Regions from separate parts of the Streptomyces sp. R35 genome, predicted to be linked through region 2. Evidence: riboswitches for the same ligand, from Rfam matches in the RefSeq annotation. Region 2 holds a riboswitch; each other region holds the start of a gene.

Region 1 (7,521 bases), 2.8 Mb from region 2:
GCTTACCCATGACCTCGCCGACGACGCGGGCGCACTTCACATAGCCGCGGTCGGGGCGCAGGCCCATCTCGTTCATCTGATAGACGATGCGGCGGTGCACGGGCTTGAGGCCGTCGCGCGCGTCCGGCAGGGCTCGCGAGTAGATGACCGAGTACGCGTACTCGAGGAAGGAGCCCTGCATTTCGTCCACGACGTCGATGTCGAGGATCTTCTCCTCGTACGAGTCGTCGGGCGGCGGGGTCTTCGTGCTGCGGCGGGCCATCGCTGCTGCGGCTCCTTCACAGTCTCTGCCGGGGCATGAACGGGATCTGACGCGGACCATTGTGGACCGCCCCACTGACAACGCCGACCGCGACCCGTCCGTAGCGGCCCTCGGAGGGTCTGCCGGGACGCGGCTGTGACGTACGCGAGTCTCGCTCTCGGCGTACGAGGTGCGGGAACTTCGCCACCTGTCGGCGCGCTTGCATACAGTGGCAGGACCGACAGGAACTACGCAGTTTCCGCGATCGAAGGGACGTACATGCCCATGGGTCACACGGCCACAGCTGAGGCAGGCTCCGGCGGCCTGACAGCGACCGAGCACCGCCTGGCCAACGGCCTGCGCGTGGTGCTCTCCGAGGACCACCTGACCCCGGTCGCGGCGGTGTGCCTCTGGTACGACGTCGGCTCGCGCCACGAGGTCAAGGGCCGTACCGGACTTGCTCACCTCTTCGAGCACCTGATGTTCCAGGGCTCCAAGCAGGTCCACGGCAACGGCCACTTCGAACTCGTCCAGGGCGCCGGCGGTTCGCTCAACGGCACGACGAGCTTCGAGCGGACCAACTACTTCGAGACCATGCCCACCCACCAGCTGGAGCTCGCGCTCTGGCTGGAGGCCGACCGCATGGGTTCGCTGCTCGCCGCGCTCGACGACGAGTCCATGGAGAACCAGCGGGACGTCGTCAAGAACGAACGCCGGCAGCGCTACGACAACGTGCCCTACGGCACCGCATTCGAGAAGCTGACCGGGCTCGCGTACCCCGAGGGCCACCCCTACCACCACACCCCGATCGGGTCGATGGCGGACCTGGACGCGGCCACCCTGGAGGACGCCCGCGCGTTCTTCCGCACCTACTACGCGCCCAACAACGCGGTGCTGTCGGTCGTCGGCGACATCGACCCGGGGCAGACGCTCGCCTGGGTCGAGAAGTACTTCGGCTCCATCCCCGGGCACGACGGCAAGCCCGCCCCGCGTGACGGCTCGCTGCCCGACATCATGGGCGAGCAGCTGCGCGAGGTCGTCGAGGAAGAGGTCCCGGCGCGCGCCCTGATGGCCGCCTACCGGCTCCCGGAGGACGGCACGCGCGCGTCCGACGCGGCCGACGTGGCGCTCACCGTCCTCGGCGGCGGCGAGTCCTCCCGGCTCTACAACCGGCTCGTACGCCGCGACCGCACCGCCGTCGCGGCCGGGTTCGGCCTGCTGCGCCTGGCCGGAGCGCCCTCCCTGGGGTGGCTGGACGTGAAGACGTCCGGCGATGTCGAGGTCCCGGTCATCGAGGCCGCCGTCGACGAGGAGCTCGCCCGGTTCGCCGAGGAGGGCCCCACGGCCGAGGAAATGGAACGCGCCCAGGCCCAGTTGGAGCGCGAGTGGCTGGACCGGCTCGGCACGGTCGCGGGCCGTGCCGACGAACTGTGCCGGTTCGCCGTCCTGTTCGGTGACCCGCAGCTCGCCCTGACCGCCGTGCAGCGCGTCCTCGACGTCACCGCCGAGGAGGTCCAGGAGGTCGCCAAGGCCCGCCTGCGCCCCGACAACCGCGCGGTGCTCGTCTACGAACCCACCGCCCCCGAAACCGCCGAAGACACCGACGCCGCTGAAGACACCGACGAGGAGGCGGCGAAGTGACCGAGCTCGCCACCATGGACTTCCACCCGCAGCCCCAGGCCGGCGAGGCCAGGCCGTGGGCCTTCCCGTCGCCCGAGCGCGGCACGCTCGACAACGGTCTGACCGTCCTGCGCTGCCACCGCCCCGGCCAGCAGGTCGTCGCCGTCGAGGTGATCCTCGCCGCGCCGCTGGAGGCCGAACCCGCGGGCCTCGACGGCATCGCCACGATCATGGCGCGCTCGTTCTCCGAGGGCACCGACAAGCACTCCGCCGAGGAGTTCGCCGCCGAGCTGGAGCGCTGCGGCGCCACCCTCGACGCACACGCCGACCACCCCGGCGTACGCCTGTCCCTCGAAGTCCCCGTCTCGCGCCTCCCCAAGGCGCTCGGTCTGCTCGCCGACGCCCTGAGGGCACCGGCGTTCGCGGACAGCGAGGTGGAGCGACTGGTCCGCAACCGCCTGGACGAGATCCCGCACGAGGCGGCCAACCCGGCCCGCCGCGCCGCCAAGGAGCTCTCCAAGGAGTTGTTCCCGGCGACGGCGCGCATGTCGCGCCCGCGCCAGGGCACCGAGGAGACCGTCCAGAAGATCGACTCGGCGGCCGTACGGGCCTTCTACGAGAAGCATGTTCGCCCCGCGACGGGCACCGCGGTCATCGTCGGTGACCTCACCGGTGTCGACCTCGACGCGCTGCTCGCCGACACGCTCGGCTCCTGGACCGGCTCGTCCGCCGAGCCGCGTCCCGTGCCGCCGGTGACCGCCGACGACACCGGCCGCGTGATCATCGTGGACCGGCCCGGTGCCGTCCAGACACAGCTGCTCATCGGCCGTGTCGGCGCCGACCGGCACGACCGCGTGTGGCCCGCCCAGGTGCTCGGCACGTACTGCCTCGGCGGCACCCTCACCTCGCGCCTGGACCGTGTCCTGCGCGAGGAAAAGGGATACACCTACGGTGTGCGGGCGTTCGGCCAGGTGCTGCGCGCCGCGCCGGACGGCACGGGCGTCGCGATGCTCGCCATCAGCGGCTCCGTGGACACCCCGAACACCGGTCCGGCGCTCGACGACCTGTGGAAGGTGCTGCGCACCCTCGCCGCCGAGGGCCTGACGGACGCCGAGCGCGATGTCGCCGTGCAGAACCTGGTGGGCGTGGCGCCCCTCAAGTTCGAGACCGCGGCAGCCGTCGCGAGCACGCTCGCCGACCAGGTCGAGCAGTACCTGCCGGACGACTACCAGGCGACGCTGTATCAGCAGCTCGCCGCGACCGGCACCGTGGAGGCCACCGCGGCCGCCGTGAACGCCTTCCCGGTGGACCGTCTGGTGACCGTCCTGGTGGGCGACGCCGCGCAGATCGAGGAGCCCGTCACAGCCCTCGGAATCGGTGAAGTGACTGTCGTCCGGGCCGAGTAGAGCAGAGCGGAACAGAGCCACTCCCTGAGGACCCAGGTGACTGAAGAGTCACCTGGGTCTTCTTTTGTCCGGACTTCATCCCCAAGATGTCCGTATTGGTAGGGAGGTTGCCTGTCTGCCCTGTGGCATGCGCTACAAAAGCCGTGATCCGTTTGTCGATTGAAAGATGTCCCGATTAGCGTCGGTGCGGCTGTTCGTCAGGCAGTGCGCCGCGCCCGCGGCACCGGACAGTCATCGCCGAGTCCCCGTACGGCGCGAGCCAGGGGAGCCGGGGACCCACACGTAGTCCCTGGGGTGAATCGGACGCCCTCCCAGGAGGGGGTCCGTAGGAGACCTTCCTGCTCCGAACCCGTCAGCTAACCCGGTAGGCGAGAAGGAAGGAAAGGATCAGCCCCTACATGGCGTTCACCTGTGGCACAGGGAAGCACCGTCGCCCGAGCCGCGTGCAGCGCACGACCACGAACGCCGTCGGCGTCGCGGCGCTCGCCACCACCGGTGTGATCGGAACCCTGGCCGCCCCCGCGCTCGCCGCGGAGTCCTCCGTCGAGCAGACCGGGCTCACCCCCGTCATCACCATCGGCGACTCCCTCGCCGAGAAGATCGACGCCCAGGCCGCGGCCCAGCAGCGCGCCGCCGACGAGGCCGCCGCGAAGAAGGCTGCCGAGCAGGCCGCCCGTAAGCAGGCCGCGGAGGAGGCGAAGAAGGAGCGCGAGGCCAAGGAGCGCGCCGCCCGCGCCGCCGAGCGCAAGCGCCTCAACACCTTCGTCGTGCCGATCACCGGCTCGTACATCTCCACCGGCTACAAGGCCGGCGGCAGCCTCTGGTCCTCCGGCAGCCACACCGGCGTCGACTTCCACGCCGCGTCCGGCACCTCGGTGCACTCCGTGGGCTCCGGCACGGTCGTCACCGCCGGCTGGGGCGGCGCCTACGGCAACCAGGTCGTCATCAAGATGCACGACGGCACGTACACGATGTACGGCCACCTGTCGTCGATCGGCGTCTCCGTGGGCCAGACGGTCACCCCGGGTCAGCAGATAGGCCTCTCCGGGGCCACCGGCAACACCACCGGGCCGCACCTCCACTTCGAGGCCCGTACGACCGCGGAGTACGGCTCGGACATCGACCCCGTCGCGTACCTTCGCTCGCACGGCGTGAACGTCTGACGTTCGGCGGCGTGAACGTCTGACGACCGCTTCATCAGATCTCCACCACTTCCGATGCCCCGGCCCGCCGAGCCGGGGCATCGTCGTTTCGCACGGCCGTCTGTCCAAAAAATATCCCTGGATTTCGGTCTGCCATCGGAAATTCCGGCTCCCTGCAATAGAGTCACTGAACAAGCGTCAATCGATGGCGTTTCGCGGGGATTAAAGCGGAGGTCCGGTCATGCGTATTCCGGCGCACTCGGTATGCACGGCGATCCGTGACGACATCGTCGCGGGTGTCTACGAGCGAGGGAGCCGGCTCACCGAGGAACTGCTCGCGCGTCGCTATGGCGTCTCGCGCGTCCCGGTGCGCGAGGCGCTGCGCACGCTGGAGGCCGAGGGCTTCGTCGTGACCCGGCGGCACGCGGGTGCGTGCGTCGCGGAGCCCACCGAGCTGGAGGCCTCCGACCTGCTCGAGATGCGCATGCTCCTTGAGCCGCTGGGTGCCGCACGGGCCGCGCAGCGCCGTACCGAGGCCCACCTCAAGGTGCTCCGAGGCCTGGTCAGGCTGGGTCAGGAGCGGGCCAGGAGGGGCCACAGCGAGGATCTGCGCTCGCTGGGCGGCTGGTTCCACGAGACCCTCGCGCAGGCCTCCGGAAGCCCCGCGCTGACCTCCACGCTCGGCCAGCTGCGGCACAAGATCGCCTGGATGTACGCGGTGGAGGCGCCGGCCAACCCCGCGGAGTCCTGGGCGGAGCACGGCGGCATCGTGGACGCGGTCGCGCGCGGCGACAGCGAGCGGGCCAGGGCGATCACGGCCCTGCATACCGAGCGCGCCTCGGCCGCGCACCGGCTCCGGTTTCCCGGCGGCGGAGATCGTCCGGAACGTGTGAGGACTTCGCAACATCCCGTAAACATGACGGGCCTGCGGCATTAACAAGGGCGCCGTATACAAAGAGGGATATTCGGCAGGGGGTCTATTTCTGTTGCCCCTCTTTTCGCGTGCCGTGAATTCCGGCGCGCGCTATTTCCGTGTGTGCGGCGCGAGGTGTGCGGGTGGCGCGCAGAGAATTCCTGGACGGTGTACCGAAAAGCGGCGGAGCCGCGCCGCCCGGGGTGGGGTGACGCGGCTCCGCCGCACGGTGCGCGTGATGCTCAGACGGTCTCGGGGAGCTCCTCAAGGCCCTCCGCGACCAGCTTCGCCAGACGGTCGAGGGCGGCTTCCGCACCCTCGGCGTCGGACGTGAGGACGATCTCCTCGCCGCCCTGGGCGCCCAGGCCGAGGACCGCGAGCATGGAGGCCGCGTTGACGGGGTTGCCGTCGGCCTTGGCGATCGTCACGGGGATGCCGGAGGCCGTGGCGGCCCGGACGAAGATGGAGGCGGGACGGGCGTGGAGGCCCTCAGCCCAGCCGACGTTGACGCGGCGCTCAGCCATGTGATGCTGCCCTTCAGTGTTCAGGGTTGTCTAGACCAGTGTCCCATAACGTGAAGCATGCCCGGGCGGCACTTCGTCCCGTCCGGAGTGACGTCGGACCGCGGCCTCGGTCCGACTTCCGTCCTCCACAGACTGCCTCGCGCCGTTGTCGGACGCGAGCCGTACTCTGGGGCCCATGCAGACCTCGTCGGACCGGCACGAGTACCCCGCTCACTGGGAGGCCGACGTGGTGCTGCGCGACGGCGGCACCGCACGCATCAGGCCCATCACCGTTGATGATGCCGAGCGCCTGGTCAGCTTCTACGAGCAGGTGTCCGACGAGTCGAAGTACTACCGCTTCTTCGCGCCGTATCCGCGCCTGTCCGCCAAGGACGTCCACCGCTTCACGCACCACGACTTTGTGGACAGGGTGGGTCTCGCGGCCACAGTGGGCGGCGAGTTCATCGCCACCGTACGCTATGACCGGATTAATGCCGACGGCCTGCCCGCCTCCGCGCCCGCCGACGAGGCCGAGGTCGCCTTCCTCGTACAGGACGCCCACCAGGGACGCGGCGTCGCCTCGGCCCTCCTCGAACACATCGCGGCCGTGGCGCGCGAGCGTGACATCCGCCGCTTCGCCGCCGAGGTGCTGCCCGCCAACACCAAGATGATCAAGGTGTTCACGGACGCCGGGTACCAGCAGAAGCGGCACTTCGAGGACGGCGTCGTACGCCTGGAGTTCGACCTCGAACCCACCGACCGCTCGCTCGCCGTGCAGCGCGCGCGGGAGCAGCGCGCCGAGGCCCGGTCCGTGCAGCGGCTGCTCGCGCCCGGCTCCGTCGCCGTCATCGGCGCCGGCCGCACACCCGGCGGCGTCGGCCGCAGCGTCCTCACCAACCTCCGTGACGCCGGATTCACCGGCCGCCTGTACGCGGTGAACAAGGCGCTCCAGGAGGAGGAACTCGACGGAGTCCCCGCGTACCGCTCCATCCGCGAGATCGACGATCCCGTCGACCTCGCCGTCATCGCCGTGCCCGCGCCGTACGTCCCCGAGGTTGTCGCCGAGTGCGGCGAGCACGGGGTGCAGGGGCTCGTGGTCGTCTCCGCCGGGTACGCCGAGAGCGGCCCCGAGGGGCGCGAGCGCCAGCGCGAACTCGTCCGCCAGGCGCGTACGTACGGGATGCGCATCATCGGGCCGAACGCCTTCGGGGTCATCAATACGTCCCCCGACGTGCGGCTCAACGCCTCGCTCGCCCCGGAGATGCCGCGCCCCGGACGGATAGGCCTGTTCGCCCAGTCCGGCGCGATCGGGATCGCCCTGCTGTCCCGGCTGCACCGGCGCGGTGGCGGTGTCACGGGCGTGACCGGTGTGTCCACCTTCGTCTCCTCCGGGAACCGGGCGGACGTGTCCGGCAACGACGTACTTCAGTACTGGTACGACGACCCGGACACCGACGTCGTCCTGATGTACCTCGAATCCATCGGCAACCCGCGCAAGTTCACCCGCCTCGCACGGCGCACGGCCGCGGCGAAGCCACTCGTCGTGGTCCAGGGGGCGCGCCATGGCGGGGCGGCTCCCCAGGGACATGCCGTACGGGCCACGCGGCTGCCGCACGCCACCGTGTCGGCGCTGCTGCGGCAGGCCGGGGTGATCCGGGTCGACACGATCACCGAGCTCGTCGATGCGGGGCTTCTG
Region 2 (7,521 bases):
CGGAGCCGGGTGACGACCGGGCAGGCGGACGCGTTGCAGCGGCTGTGGCCCAAGTGGGGTCTGGACATCGACGGGCAGCGGACGATCGATCTCGCGGAACTGTTCGGGTCCGACCTCCCCGTCGTGCTGGAGATCGGCTTCGGCATGGGCGAGGCCACCGCGCAGATGGCGGCCGAGGACCCGGAGACCGGAATCCTCGCGGTGGACGTGCACACCCCGGGCCAGGGCAATCTGCTGAATCTCGCCGACCGGAACGGACTGTCCAACATCCGGGTCGGCAACGGCGACGCGATCATCCTGCTCAGGGAGATGCTCCCGCCGGAGTCCCTGAACGGCCTGCGCGTGTACTTCCCCGACCCCTGGCCCAAGAAGCGGCACCACAAGCGGCGGCTGATCCAGCCGGAGTTCCTCAGCCTCGTCGCGACCCGCCTCAGGCCGGGCGCCCTCGTGCACTGCGCGACCGACTGGGAACCGTACGCCGAACAGATGCTCGAAGTGCTGAGCGCGCACCCGGACTTCGAGAACACCCAGCCCGACGGCGGTTACGCGCCACGTCCCGACTTCCGGCCGCTGACCCGTTTCGAGGGCCAGGGACTGGACAAGGGTCATGTGGTGAACGACCTCCTGTTCCGGCGCGTACAGCACCTCGTGCACCACCAGGACCAGCAGTCCAGCGGCGACTGAAGCCCCGCACACGGCACCAGGCGCCGTCGCGGGCTGCGCCCCTGTCTCGTTAGGGTCAATGCCGTGGCCACCTGTCCCCCGTACCCGACGCACCCCAGCGGTCCCGCCGGCGGTGCGCTGCGGCACGCGCACTGGTGGCAGCGGAAGCCGGTGCGCTACGGCGCGCTGATCACGCTGCTCGCGATATCGGGGCTCGTGATCCTGGCCCTCGTCCGCGAACAGACCGGCACCGAGGGCTTTCTGGTGGGCCTCGGCCTCGCCGTGTTCCCCGTGCCGCTGCTCGTCGCCGCCTTCCGGTGGCTGGACCGGGTCGAGCCCGGGCCCTGGCGGAACCTGCTCTTCGCCTTCGCCTGGGGTGCCTGCGCGGCCGCGCTGATAGCGATCGTCGCCAACAGCTTCGCGACCAGATGGATAGCGACGGCGACCGCCGACCCGTCCAGCGCCGACACCCTCGGCGCGACCGTCATAGCGCCGATCGTGGAGGAGTCCGCGAAGGCCGCCGCCGTGCTGCTGGTCTTCCTCTTCCGCAGACGGGACTTCACCGGGATCGTCGACGGTGTCGTCATAGCCGGGGTCACCGCCACCGGCTTCGCGTTCACCGAGAACATCCTCTACCTCGGCACCGCCTTCGGCACCGACCAGCTCAGCGGCGAGCGCGGGCTCGCGTCCGTCACCGCCGCGACCTTCTTCGTCCGCGTGGTGATGTCGCCCTTCGCGCACCCGCTGTTCACCGTGCTGACCGGCATCGGCTTCGGCATCGCGGCCATGTCCGCCGAACGCCGGCATCTGCGCCGCGTACTGCTGCCGCTGGGCGGGCTGCTGCTCGCCATGGGCATGCACTCCGCCTGGAACAGCTCGTCGAGCTTCGGGGAGTACGGGTTCTTCGCGGTGTACGCCGCGTTCATGGTGCCCGCTTTCGGGCTGCTGACCTGGCTGGCCATCTGGACGCGACAGCGGGAGCTGCGCACCGTGCGCGCGGAACTGCCCGCGTATGCCCTCGCCGGGTGGCTGACCGCGCCGGAACCGTACGTCCTGGGGTCGATGCGGGCGCGGCGGCTCGCCCGTGAGTGGGCGGGACATCACTTCGGGAAGGCCGCGGGGCGCTCGGTCGCGGAGTACGAGGCGTACGCGACCTCGTTGGCGTTTCTCCGTCATCGGGGGCGGCGGGGGCGTGCGGGGGCCGACTTCGTCGTACGGGAGCGCGAGTTGCTCGACGAGCTGTGGCGCCGCCGGGACATCGCCCGGCCGGCCCTGGCGTACGCGGCCCGGGCGACGGCTCCGGTGGTCCCGGTACCCCCGCCGTGGCCCGTACACGGCTACGCGTACACCTACGGCCAGCCCTACACCCAGCCCTACGGACCTGCGGCCCCGTATCCCGCGTACAACCCGTACCGCTCGTAGTTTCCTCGCCCCCGCCGCCCCTACCCGTCCCATCCTTCTGGGGCTCCGCCCCAGACCCCGTAGGCCGGTTCGTCGGCTGCGGGCCGGTGGGGGCCGTTCGCGCAGTTCCCCGCGCCCCTAAAAGGGGCGCGGGGAACTGCGCGAAAGCCGGGAGCTGCTACGCCGAGGCCTCCGTCAGCTTCCCGAGGTCGCCGTCCGTCAGGACCAGGTCCGCCACCCCCAGCAGCGCCGGCAACTGCTCCACCGTCCGCGCCGAAGCAATCGGTGCCGCGACCGTCGGCTGGGCGGCCAGCCACGCCAGCGCGACCGTGGCCACCGGGACCTCGTGGGCCTGGGCAACCTCGTCGAGGGCGGCCAGGACCCGGACACCGCGCTCGGAGTCGAGGTGGCGTGCCGCGCCCGCGGAGCGAGGCGAGTCGACCGTCGCGCCCGGGCGGTACTTGCCGGTGAGGAAGCCGGAGGCGAGCGCGAAGTACGGGACGGCGGCGAGGCCGGTGCGGGAGGCGAGATCCTGGAGCGGGCCCTCGTAGGTGTCGCGCGAGACGAGGTTGTAGTGCGGCTGGAGGGCGACGTACCGCGCGAGGCCCTCGCGGTCGGAGAACTCCAGGGACTCCTGGAGCCGCTCGGGCGAGATGTTGGAGGCGGCGATGTGGCGTACCTTGCCGGCCTTCACCAGTTCGTCGAGCGCACCGATGATCTCCTCGACCGGCACCTCCGGCTGGTCGAAGTGCGTGTAGTAGAGGTCGATGTGGTCGGTGTCCAGGCGGCGCAGGGACGCCTCGGCCGCGGCCTTGATGTTGGCGCCGGACAGCCCCGGGAACTCGGGGTGCTGGCTGACCTTGGTGGCGACCACGATGTCGGAGCGGTTCCCGCGTGCCTTGAGCCACTTGCCGATGATGGTCTCGGACTCGCCGCCCTTGTTGCCCTCGATCCACGACGAGTACTGGTCGGCGGTGTCGAGGAAGTTGCCGCCGGCGGCCGCGTACGCGTCGAGCACGGCGAAGGACTGTGCCTCGTCGGCGGTCCAGCCGAACACGTTGCCGCCCAGGGAGAGCGGGAAGACCTCGAGGTCGGACGAGCCAAGCTTGCGGAGAGAAGTCATGATCAGCTTCAACGCCCGCACGGGATGACTGTATTCCAGACAAACCGGACCGGCAGCCCTGACGTCGGGGGGTTGTCGTCAGGACCGCCGGGGATCAGGAAAAGAACGGCGCCGGCCTAAAAAGAAGCCGACTCCAGGAGAAGCCGGCCTCAAGAGGAACCGGTCTCAGGGATTGAGCCCCTTGCTGAGCAGCCACGCCATCGGGTCGATCGCGGTGGCGGCGCCGTCGGGGTGGACCTCAAGGTGCAGGTGCGGCCCGGTGACATTGCCCGTCGCGCCCACGCGCCCGATGACGTCGCCCGTGGCGACCTTCTGCCCCACGCTGACGCTGATCGACGACTGGTGGCAGAACCACAGCTCCGTACCGTCGTCGAGGGTGAGGATCGTGCGGTAGCCGTACGCGCCCGCCCAGCCCGCCTCGGTGACGGTGCCGCTGTGGATCGCCTTGATCAGGGTGCCGGTGGGCGCGGCGAAGTCGAGGCCCGTGTGGTAGCCGGAGGACCACATGGAGCCGGCGTCGCCGAAGCGCCCGGTCAGCGTGTACGAGGAGGTGGGCAGCGAGTAGCTCTTGGCGAGCTCGGCGAGACGCTTGGCCTCGGCGGCCTGCCTGGCTTCCTCGTCCGCCTTCTTCTTGGCGGCGGCGGCCTTGGCCTCGGCGTCGTCCTGCTGCTTGGCGGCGAGCGCGACGGCCTGCTTCGCGGCGGCGGCCTCGGCGGCCTCCTGGGCCGCGCTGTCGACCTGGTCCTGCTGCGACTCGGCCTGCTGGATGATGCGGGCGCGCAGCGCCTCACCCGCGTCGGTGCTGCCCTGCGCGGTGTCGGCGCTGGTCAGGCCGGCGGTGGTGAGCGGGGTGGAAGAGCCCTTGGGCGTGGCGGAATCGCCGTCGGATATCAGGGCCTTGGCGGATTCGGTGACCGACGACAGGTCGGGCAGCGAGATCGACACCGGCGGCTTGCCGGGCGCCGCGGTGGCCATGCCACCCGCGCCCACGGCGGCTATGACGCCGACGCCGAGAACCGTGGAGCTGCGGGCGAGTCCCCCACCGCGCTGCTTGCTGACGCGGTGCCGGCCGCGAACGGGACGGACGGAATCCTCAGTGGGGTTCCACTCCTCCCAAGGCCCCTCGTCGTTGCCGTAGGCGTAGCCGAAGGGCTGTGTGTCGTTCGGCGCGAACGAGGTTGGCTGGGCAGGCCGGTTGGACGCCACGTGGGCGCACTCCTTTCCTTCCTTCTCGCCTACCGGGTTAGCTGACGGGTTCGGAGCAGGAAGGTCTCCTACGCGCGTATACCTGTCGTGTTCCCACGACGGATTACGCTCGATTCACCCCAAGTTGGTGGTTCCCCGGTTCCCTTGCGGGATTCGGCGCGTGCGCACGGAGCCATCTCTTGTGACGGCTGGGACGACCGCGCTGCGTTATCGAACGTTAATAGACCCGGGTACCGGATTCCAAGCTGTTCGGACTGATCGTTAACGCTTTTGGCCAGGACTTTGGGGTCACCACTGGCGTAAACCGGGCGAGTTGACCACGCTTCATCGACGTCGATTCAGCTGATGGTGTGTCAGCTGTTATGCGGAGGGACACCGTCCGATCACCCCTTGTGACAACGATCAAGAACCCCCCTCGGCCAACTCCCCCGGACGCCGTACGGCGAGCAGCGCCATGTCGTCCGTCAGGGCGCCGCCCGTGTGCCGGCGGACCTCCTCGGCCAGGGCGGTCAGCAGAGCGTCGGGCCCGGGGAAGGCGCGGCCGACGAGACGCGGGGCGGGATCGTAGAACTCCCCGCGCTCGTCGCGGGACTCGGACAGGCCGTCGGTGTGGAGGAGCAGCGTGGCTCCCCGCGGGAATACGGCCGCCACCGCCCGGTCGGGCCAGGTGCCCAACTCGCCCATGCCGAGCGGCAGCGCGGGATCCTCGGTGGCGAGCGCGACGAGCGTGCCGTCCGCGTGCAGGAGCAGCGGCGGGGGATGGCCGCGGTTGACGATCCGTACGACGTCCGCGTCGTGCGGGATCTCCGCGAGTACGGCCGTCGTGAACCCCTCGAAGGCGTCCAGGCCGTCCCGCCGGGTCCCCTCGCGGGCCAGCGCCCGCTCAAGACGGCAGGCGACCGCCTCCAGCGTCGCCTCCTGCTCGGCCGCCTCCCGGAACGCCCCGATCACCACCGCTACGGCGGCCACCGCGCCCATCCCCTTCCCGCGTACGTCGCCCACCACCAGCCGTACGCCGTGCGGGGAGTCCTGCACTGCGTACAGATCGCCGCCGATGAACGCGTCCGCCTGCGCCGCCTCGTACCGCGCCGCGACCTCCAGACCGCCGATCCGCTCCTCGGGCTCCGGCAGCACCGCGCGCTGCACGGACTCGGCGATCTCGCGGACCGAGGCGAGCCGTTCGTCGCTGCGGCGGACGAGGATGTTGATGAGCACGGCCAGGACGGCGGCCGTGGCCACGGTGGCCGATTCGGTGACCGAGTCGACGTTCAGGACGATGTCGAGCTTGAGGTGGACCGCGAAGACGGCGGCGAGGGCGAGGATGCCGGTGAGGACGGTGCCGCGCAGTGAGTAGAGGGGCGCGGCCACGAGGGGGGCGGCTGTGAAGAGGGGGGCCGCGGTGAAGTCCGACGGGGTGACGTAGTCGTAGACCGCTCCGACGGCGATGAGCAGTGCGGGAAGTGTCCGGACGAAGGCCCGTGCGTTCGAGATCCTGCGGCGGGCCGGGTCCGTCGGGACGGGGGTGGCCCCCGGGGCGGGATCGGGCGCGGGTACGGGTACGGGGCTGTCGGTCCGCTGCTCGTCTGCTTGCTGCCCCACTCGTTCAGGGTTCATGGAGTGAGGGGCCGGGGCGAGCGGTGTGGACCGACCGGGGGACGTGGGACGCAGGTCCGCATGCACCAAGGGCCGGAACTCGTGAATCCGAGTTCCGGCCCTTGGCCTTCAGTAGCGGGGACAGGATTTGAACCTGCGACCTCTGGGTTATGAGCCCAGCGAGCTACCGAGCTGCTCCACCCCGCGTCGTTAAAACCAGTGTACGCCATCCGCGGGACCCCCAGCACCCACGTTCCCCAGCACCGGTTTCTCGCCCCCCGAGCCCCGCTTAAAAGATTGCGCAGTTCCCCGCGCCCCTAAAGACAAAAGACGGGGGCGGCCTGGACGCTTTTAGGGGCGCGGGGAACTGCGCGAGCAACCCCCACCGGCCCGCAGCCGACGAACTACCCCCGGGGGTCGAAGGGGCAGAGCCCCTGGGGATGGGACGGGTAGGGGCGGCGGGGGCGAGGAAACCGCCGGGCCTAGCCCAAGAGGTGACGGTTGGGGGCGGTCGCGCGTTGCTCGTACTCCGGGAGTACGACGACATCGGCACCCTCGGCTGCCAGCAGCGCGTTACCGTCGGCGCCGGCGACGAACGTGTCCGGCTCGCGCCAGGCGGTGACAACCCGCCGTACCCCCGCGTCGAGAATCAGGCGGGCACACGGCGCGGGCCGGGAGGCGCGGCGGGCGCACGGCTCCAGACTGCTGTACACCGTGGCGGAGCCGAGACGCGGGTCGGCGGGGTCGATCTTGGCGAGCGCCGCCTCCTCGGCGTGGACCACGGAATCGTCCCCCTCACGGGAGTGGCCCCGGGCCAGCTCGGTCCCGTCGGCGGCCACGACCACCGCCCCCACACTGAACGCGGTCTCCGAGGGCGGACACAACTCCGCCAGCTCACACGCGAGCCCCAGCCAGTGCCGGTCCGCGGCCGAGGCGAGCCCCCCGACACCGGGCGCCGTGGGGACGTACCGGATGAGGACGACGTCCCCGACGGGCCGTGTTTCCACCAGCCGCATCCGCCCGGGGGGATACGCCCCGGGCCCGAACAGCCGCGGCGCGTCCACCTCCCCCACGAACAACGGCGCGACGGCGAGCTGCAGCTCGTCGGCGAGCCCCTCCCGCATCAGCTGGGTGTGCACCCGCCCACCCCCTTCGACCATGAGGCGCCGTACACCTCGTACGTCATGAAGGTGTTCGAGGAGGACACGCCAGTCGAGATCGGGCCCGGTCGACACCACCTCGACACCGAGGCCGTGCAGGAGGTCGGAGGCCTTCGCCGCGCCCTCGTCCGTCGTATAGATGACCTTCTCGCCGCCCGTGTGCCAGAACTGCGCCGCCGGGTCGAGGTCGCCGGACCCGCTGACGGTGACCTTCAGCGGGTACTCGGGGCGTCCGGAGGCGATCCGCGCGGCTCGCCGCTCGGCCGAGTTGACCAGGAGCCGCGGATTGTCCGAGCGGAGCGTGCCCGCGCCGACCAGGATCGCGTCGCTGGACGCCCGTACCTCGTCGACCCGGTCGAAGTCGGCGGCGCCCGA
Region 3 (7,521 bases), 1.5 Mb from region 2:
GCAGTTACGCGACCACGAGCTTCGCGACCGACCCCCTCTTCGGTGACATGACGGGCCAGGACGGCGGCACGGGTTCGTACGACGCCACGCAGTGGAGCACCGGCAGTCACCAGACGTTGAACTACGACCCGTACGCCGCGCAGCACCAGGCCGCGTACGACACCGGCAGCTACGAAACGACCACGTGGGCGCCCGGTTACCAGCAGCTCGCCCACATCCCCGCGCAGCATCCGGGCCCTGACGCCTCAGGCCAGTGGGACGCGACCGCCTGGCTCCAGCCCGATCAGCCGCTCGACCACACCCAGCAGTGGAGTGCGCCGCCCCAGGAGACGGGCGCGTACGACGCGACGCAGTGGAACACCGTCGGCGGCCACGGCACTTACGAGCCGTACGACCACCCGCAGCCCGACGCGTACGAGCACCAGCATCCGCAGGACGCGTACGAACAGCAGCATCCGCAGGCCGAGTCGTATGAGCACCAGGCCGAGCCGCTCGCGCCCGAGTCCTTCGACCAGCAGGCGACCGCCACGTTCGAGCAGCTCCCGTACGAGCAACCCGCCGCCGCGGACGACGAGTTCGAGACCTCCGCCGACGCGGACGACACCGGCGACGAGCACGAGACGCCGCTGCTCGACGACATGGAAGAGGTCATCCCGGCCCCGCGCGCCGCTTCGCGGTCCGCGTCGTCCCGCTCCCGTCGCCGTACTCCCGCGAAACGTTCCGCTCTGCTGACCGTCGCCGTGCCCTCGGTCTGCGTGATGGGCGTCGCGGGGATCGCCGCGGCCTCCGTCGGCAGCATCGGCGGGAGTGACAGCAAGGACACCTCGGCCAGCGCGGCCGACGCGACCTCGGTGAAACCGTCCGCCGCCAACAACAAGTTGGACACCCAGCTGCAGAGTCTCTCCGCGGGCGCCGACGACTTCGCCGACCGGGCCAGCCGGACGCAGGAACGTATCGACCTCAAGGCCCAGCAGGCGGCCGAGAAGCAGAAGGCGGCGGCGGAAGCCGCCCGCAAGGAGCGGCTGCGGCCGAAGTTCGCGCTGCCGGTCACGCAGAAGGGGCTCAGCGCCTACTTCGGCCAGGCGGGCATCAACTGGATGTCCGTGCACACGGGCATCGACTTCCCGGTCTCGTACGGTACGACGGTGATGGCCGCGACCGACGGGACCGTCCGCACGCAGTGGAACAGTGCGTACGGGAACATGGCGATCGTCACCGCCAAGGACGGCACGGAGACCTGGTACTGCCACCTCTCCAGCTACAAGGTCGCGTCGGGCACGACCGTCAAGGCCGGTGACCCCATCGCCTTCTCCGGGAACTCCGGCAACTCCACCGGCCCGCACCTGCACTTCGAGGTCCGCCCGGCCGGCGGCTCGGCGATCGACCCGCTGCCGTGGCTGCGCAGCCACGGCCTGGACCCGACGTAACCACCCTCGCCGTAACAACCCTCGAAGTAACAACCACCGGCATGACAACCGGGGTCATCGCCTGCGCCTGGGACCCGACGTAACAACTGCCGGGCCCCGCCCACGCCTACCGCTCTACAGCTTCTCCACCGGCGCATACCGCAGCAGCAGCCGCTTCGGCTTCGGCTCCCCGAAGTCGACCGTCGCCTCCGCGTTCGCGCCCGTCCCCTTCACGCCGACGACGGTTCCGAGGCCGAACTGGTCGTGTGTGACACGGTCCCCGACCGCCAGCGAGACCACCGGCTTCTCGGAGGCACCGCGGCGCGTCGCGAACCCGGAGGCCCCCGAGGCGGCGGACCGCGAGCGCGAGGACGACAGGGACGCCGCGATGCCCGAGGCCGGACCCGACGACACGGGAGCCATGGCACCCGTGCGCTTCCAGTCCAGGTGGGCCTCCGGGATCTCCTCCAGGAAGCGCGACGGCGGGTTGTACGAGGGCTGCCCCCACGCGCTGCGCATGGACGACCGGGTGAGATACAGCCGTTCCCGCGCGCGGGTGATGCCGACGTACGCCAGGCGCCGCTCCTCCTCCAGTTCCTTGACCTGTCCCAGCGCACGCATGTGCGGGAAGACGCCGTCCTCCATGCCGGTCAGGAAGACCACGGGGAATTCGAGGCCCTTGGCGGTGTGCAGGGTCATCAGGGTGATGACGCCGTTGCCGTCCTCCTCGTCCGGGATCTGGTCGGAGTCGGCGACGAGCGCGACCCGCTCCAGGAACGCGGAGAGCCCGCCGGACGCCGCGGCCTCGCCCGCTGCCTCGCCCTCGCCGGACTCCTGCTCGAACTCCAGGGCCACGGCGGCGAGTTCCTGGAGGTTCTCGATGCGGGTCTCGTCCTGCGGGTCGGTCGAGGCCTGCAACTCGGCGAGATAGCCGGTGCGTTCGAGGACAGCCTCCAGCACGGTGGCCGGGCCGGCGCCCGATTCCACGATCGTACGGAGGTCCTCCATGAGCGTGTTGAACCGCTTGACCGCGTTCGTCGAGCGCGCCGCCATCCCGTACGCCTCGTCGACGCGGCGCAGGGCCTGCGCGAAGCTGATCTTCTCGCGCTGCGACAGCGCGTCGATCATCGCTTCGGCGCGCTCGCCGATGCCGCGCTTGGGGACATTGAGGATGCGGCGCAGCGGGACTGAGTCCTCCGGGTTCGACAGCACGCGCAGATACGCGAGGACGTCCCGGACCTCCTTGCGCTCGTAGAAGCGGACGCCGCCGACGACCTTGTAGGGCAGGCCGACGCGGATGAAGATCTCTTCGAAGACACGGGACTGCGCGTTCGTACGGTAGAAGACGGCGACGTCGCCCGCCTTGGCCTCGCCCGCGTCGGTGAGACGGTCTATCTCGTCCGCGACGAACTGGGCCTCGTCGTGCTCGGTGTCGGCGACATAGCCCGTGATGTTCGAACCGGCGCCCGCGTTGGTCCACAGGTTCTTGGGGCGGCGGGACTCGTTGCGCTCGATGACCGCGTTGGCCGCGGACAGGATCGTCTGCGTGGAGCGGTAGTTCTGCTCCAGCAGGATCGTCGTCGCGTCCGAGTAGTCCTCCTCGAACTGGAGGATGTTGCGGATGGTCGCGCCGCGGAAGGCGTAGATCGACTGGTCGGCGTCACCCACCACGCACAGCTCGCCGGGGTCGCTGTCGGCGGGCCCCACCAGCTCCCTGACCAGGGCGTACTGCGCGTGGTTGGTGTCCTGGTACTCGTCGACCATGACGTGGCGGAAGCGGCGGCGGTAGTGCTCGGCGACGTCCGGGAAGGCGCGCAGCAGATTGACCGTCGTCATGATCAGGTCGTCGAAGTCGAGCGCGTTGGCCTCGCGCAGCCGCGACTGGTACATCGCGTAGGCCTGGGCGAGGGTCTTCTCGAAGCCGTCGGCGGCCTGGCCCGCGAAGTCCTCCTCGTCGATCAGCTCGTTCTTCAGGTTCGAGATCTTGGCGCTGAACGACTTCGGCGGGAAGCGCTTGGGGTCGAGGTCCAGGTCGCGGCAGACCAGGGCCATCAGGCGCTTGCTGTCGGCGGCGTCGTAGATCGAGAAGGAGGAGGTGAAGCCGAGCTTCTTGCTCTCGCGGCGCAGGATCCGCACACACGCGCTGTGGAAGGTCATCACCCACATCGCACCCGCGCGCGGGCCGACGAGGTGCTCGACGCGCTCCTTCATCTCGCCCGCGGCCTTGTTGGTGAAGGTGATCGCGAGGATCTGGCCGGGGTGGACATTGCGCTCGGCCAGCAGATACGCGATCCGGTGCGTGAGCACACGGGTCTTGCCGGAGCCCGCGCCGGCCACGATGAGCAGCGGGGCGCCGGAGTGCACCACGGCCGCCCGCTGGTTCTCGTTCAGCCCGTCCAGCAGCGCCGCCGCGTCCACGGCGGGCCGGGGCGCGCCGTCGCGGTAGTACGCGTCCCGGTCCGGCGGCACGTCGAACTTCCCGCCGAACAGATCGTCCGGAACGGGCTCCGGTACGTGATCGTCCTCGGGCGGCGGCGGGGGCTCTTCCTCGTGGGCCCGTGAGGGCTTGAGGTCCGCCAGGAAGCTGTCATCAAAGAGGCTGCTCATCGCTCTCCGAGTCTAGGCCGCCCCACTGACAGCCCGCCGCCACCCTGAAAACTCGACCGGAAGTGGTGACGCGGCTCAGAAGCCCAGGATCTTCCAGAGCTGTCCGCCCGGCGTCTTCTTGCCCTCCAGCACCGTTCCGTTACGGTCGGCGATCGACCAGGCCGAGACATAGACCTTGCCGTCGTACGGGTCCACGGCCACGCCCGCCGGGAACGGCACCCGCACATTCGTACGTTTCCCGTGTGCGACCTTGGTCACCAGGCTCGCGAACAGTTGGCTGACGTACAGATCGCCGCTCCGGTTGAAGGCGATGCCGGTGATCGATCCGAAGCCGCTCTTCCAGCCGAGGATCTTTCCGGTGGCCGGGTCGACCTTCCAGACGCGGGCGGTGGGCTTGGTGGCCTCGCCGTTCAGCTCGCCTGCATAGAGGCTGCCGTCGGGGCCGAGGGCCAGCGAGGTCGGGACCGACTCGTGCTTGTCGTGGTCCGGGAAGACGGTGAACGGGCGGGCCTTGCCGTCGGGCGAGACGGCCACCAGGTCGTTCCCGGCCGCGTCGGCGACGATCTTGCGGCCGTCCGCGAGCGCGAGAACGGCGTACGGGTTGGAGTCGACGGCCGTCTTGTGCGGGTTGTACCTGAGCTCGACGGCGGAGATGTCGGCGGCGATCGTCGCCTTGCCGGGGGCGACGCAGAGCAGCTTGCCGAGCTTGTTCCAGGGCGGGCCCGTGGGCACCCCGGCCTCGGGCGGGGCCCAGGTCTCGACGCCCCAGACGCTGCCGTTCAGTGCGGAGACGCCGTCCAGGCCGGTCGCGAAGCCACCGTCCTTGGCGGCGCCCGAGGGCAGCCCGTCCACCACCCGGTAGTGCTTCCAGGCGCCGCCGTCCCAGAAGACCTTGGTTACGGCGGCCGTGGTGCCGATGCAGGTCTCGTCGCTCTCAGGCCCGCCGCCGAGGCACTTCTTGCCGCCCCGGCCGGCCTCGGCGACGTACAGCTGCCCGTTGTCGTACGAGAGCTGGCGCGGATTGTCGAGGCCCGTCGCGATGACGCGGACGACGGGCTTGCCCGCGGCGTGCCCGCCGGTGGCGCTCGCGGGCGCGACGGCTCCCGTGACTGCGAGAGCGACTCCCGTGGCGACGACGAATGCCTTGCGCTTCCTCATGGCCATACCCCCCTTTACCCACCCCCACGGCATCCGACCGTGACTGGCTGGAAGGTAGCGCCCGGAACGGGGCGGACGACGCCACTCCTGACAAGTCACCACAGATCACTCCGGATTGACCGCGCGGGGTGACGCCCAGGGCAAAGGTCACGAAAATGTATCGGGCATATCGCACATCAAACTTCACACGGGCCACACGAGTTGGCTAGCGTGCCGGGCAGGCCGTTCGACCCGCACCGGCGAACATCGCCGGGCCGTGCGGCCTCCGCCGAGTTCGGCGCGCCCTCGCGGCAGCCGGAGCCGGGGACCCAACCGACCTTGGGGTGAATCGGTCCACCTGCCTTGTGGGGCAAGGACCGTAGGGCAAACCTTCCGGAACCACCCGCCCGAACCCGACAGCTAACTCGGTAGGCGGATGACGGAAGGAGTCGCCTCTCTTGGCGTCGCATCGCACACCGCGTCCTACGGGTACGCGCGTAGCAGGCATACGGACCCCCGCCGCCCTGGCGACGGCGGCGCTCACCTCGGTGGCCCTGCTCTCCCAGACGGCGAACGCCGCGCCCTCGGCCGAGCCCAGGCCGAGCCTCGAAGAAGTCGAGAAGAAGGTCAACGACCTTTACCACCAGGCCGAGTCGGCCACCGAGAAGTACAACGCGGCGAAGGAGAAGACCTCCAAGCAGCGCAAGAAGGTCGACAGGCTCCTCGACGACGTCGCCAAGCGCACCGAGAAGCTCAACACCTCGCGCGAGGAGCTGGGTTCGTTCGCGGCGGCGCAGTACCGCACCGGGGCCTCCGCCCCCGACACCGCGACCCTCCTGCTCGCCGACGACCCGCAGGACTACTTCGACCAGACCCAGCTGATGAGCCGTCTGACCACCCGCCAGAAGGCGGCCGTCGACGACTACATCACGGAGCAGGCCGCCACCACGAAGAAGCGCGCGGAGGCCTCCAAGAGCCTGCAGACGCTGACCACCTCGCAGAGCGCGCTCAAGACGTCCAAGGCAGACGTTCAGAAGAAGCTCTCCGCGGCCCGCGAACTGCTCTCGGATCTGACCGCCCAGGAGAAGGCGCGGCTCGCGGCGATCGAGAAGAAGAAGCAGGAGGAGGCCGACCGCAAAGCGGCCGAGCTGGCACAGCAGCAGGCGGCCGCGGCGAAGGCGGCGGCCGAGAAGGCGGCCCAGCAGGAGTCGTCGTCGAGCACCTCGACCGGTTCGTCGAGCTCGACCACCACCGACTCCTCGTACGCCACCAAGGCCGCCAAGGCCATCGCCTTCGCCCGCGCCCAGATCGGCAAGCCGTACGTCTGGGGCGCGACGGGCCCCGGCTCGTACGACTGCTCCGGACTCACCCAGGCCGCCTGGAAGGCCGCCGGCGTCACACTGCCGCGCGTCACAACCGACCAGGTGAACGCAGGCACGACGGTCTCCCTCTCCGACGCCCAGCCCGGCGACCTGGTCTTCTTCTACGACGACGTCAGCCATGTGGGTCTCTACATCGGCAACGGCATGATGATCCACGCGCCGAAGCCGGGTGCGTACGTCCGCGAGGAGTCGATCTACTACGGCGGGACCTCGATCATCCACAGCGTGGTGCGTCCTGCGTAACGCGTTCTTGCGGGCCACGCGCGCGTGAGGCTTGTCATCGGCCACGCGCGCGCGTGCCCCGCGGGCAACCGGCCCGAAGATCCCTAGCATCGGCCCCATGCCAGCAGCCGTCTCCCCGCTCCGCACCTGGTGGGCCCAGCGGCCGCCCGCCGCCGGTGCCGCCGTCATGGCCACCGGCATCATCTCGGTCGGGCTGCATCTGACCGGCTACGAGACCCTGTCCCGCATCGCGCTGGCCCTGACGTCCGCCGGCTGGCTCGCGCTCGCCGCGGACTTCGTCGTCCGGCTGGTGCGGGAGCGGGAGCGGTGGGTGGAGGAGGCGGGCACACCGGCCGGGCTCACCGCCGTCGCGGCGACCACCGTGCTCGGTACGGGGCTGTCAGCACTGGGGTGGCAGGGGCCGGCCGAGGCCCTGCTCGCGCTGTCGGCCGTCCTCTGGCCGGTGCTGCTCCTCAACGTCATACGGCACTGGAAGCGCCGTATGACGGGAGTCGTGTTCCTCGTGTGTGTGGCCACGCAGGGGCTCGCGGTGCTGGGCGCCACGCTCGCCGCGGCCGTGGGCCCGGAGTGGCTCGCGCATACGGCGCTGGTGCTGTTCTGGCTCGGGATCGCCCTCTACGGGGTGGCGCTCGCGCACTTCGACCTCAGGGAGGTGGCCCGGGGCGCCGGGGACCACTGGGTCGCGGGCGGCGCGCTCGCCATCTCGGCGCTGACCGGGGCCAAGCTCATCGCCGCGCGCCACGTGA

The links. A riboswitch is a leader RNA that binds a small molecule or an ion and turns the genes downstream of it on or off. The one in region 2 is predicted to bind cyclic di-AMP.
Positions count from the first base shown of each region.
Region 1: linked by a shared signal. The riboswitch ahead of AB5J50_RS36790 (M23 family metallopeptidase) and the one ahead of AB5J50_RS24300 (M23 family metallopeptidase) in region 2 are both predicted to bind cyclic di-AMP.
Region 3: linked by a shared signal. The riboswitch ahead of AB5J50_RS30845 (NlpC/P60 family protein) and the one ahead of AB5J50_RS24300 (M23 family metallopeptidase) in region 2 are both predicted to bind cyclic di-AMP.

Region 1 covers NZ_CP163440.1:8,136,842-8,144,362, forward strand. The annotation lists gene AB5J50_RS36775 (DNA topoisomerase (ATP-hydrolyzing) subunit A) at 1-262, opposite strand, end outside; gene AB5J50_RS36780 (M16 family metallopeptidase) at 521-1,882, shown strand; gene AB5J50_RS36785 (pitrilysin family protein) at 1,879-3,267, shown strand; cyclic di-AMP (ydaO/yuaA leader) riboswitch at 3,493-3,653, shown strand; gene AB5J50_RS36790 (M23 family metallopeptidase) at 3,666-4,430, shown strand; gene AB5J50_RS36795 (GntR family transcriptional regulator) at 4,651-5,346, shown strand; gene AB5J50_RS36800 (HPr family phosphocarrier protein) at 5,565-5,846, opposite strand; gene AB5J50_RS36805 (GNAT family N-acetyltransferase) at 6,022-7,521, shown strand, end outside.
Region 2 covers NZ_CP163440.1:5,311,240-5,318,760, forward strand. The annotation lists gene trmB (tRNA (guanosine(46)-N7)-methyltransferase TrmB) at 1-684, shown strand, start outside; gene AB5J50_RS24290 (PrsW family intramembrane metalloprotease) at 748-2,085, shown strand; gene AB5J50_RS24295 (aldo/keto reductase) at 2,243-3,187, opposite strand; gene AB5J50_RS24300 (M23 family metallopeptidase) at 3,353-4,393, opposite strand; cyclic di-AMP (ydaO/yuaA leader) riboswitch at 4,405-4,562, opposite strand; gene AB5J50_RS24305 (PP2C family protein-serine/threonine phosphatase) at 4,796-6,007, opposite strand; tRNA gene AB5J50_RS24310 (tRNA-Met) at 6,120-6,193, opposite strand; gene AB5J50_RS24315 (dihydrofolate reductase family protein) at 6,469-7,521, opposite strand, start outside.
Region 3 covers NZ_CP163440.1:6,765,004-6,772,524, reverse strand. The annotation lists gene AB5J50_RS30860 (peptidoglycan DD-metalloendopeptidase family protein) at 1-1,427, shown strand, start outside; gene pcrA (DNA helicase PcrA) at 1,542-4,013, opposite strand; gene AB5J50_RS30850 (ScyD/ScyE family protein) at 4,089-5,171, opposite strand; cyclic di-AMP (ydaO/yuaA leader) riboswitch at 5,428-5,601, shown strand; gene AB5J50_RS30845 (NlpC/P60 family protein) at 5,609-6,775, shown strand; gene AB5J50_RS30840 (tellurite resistance/C4-dicarboxylate transporter family protein) at 6,873-7,521, shown strand, end outside.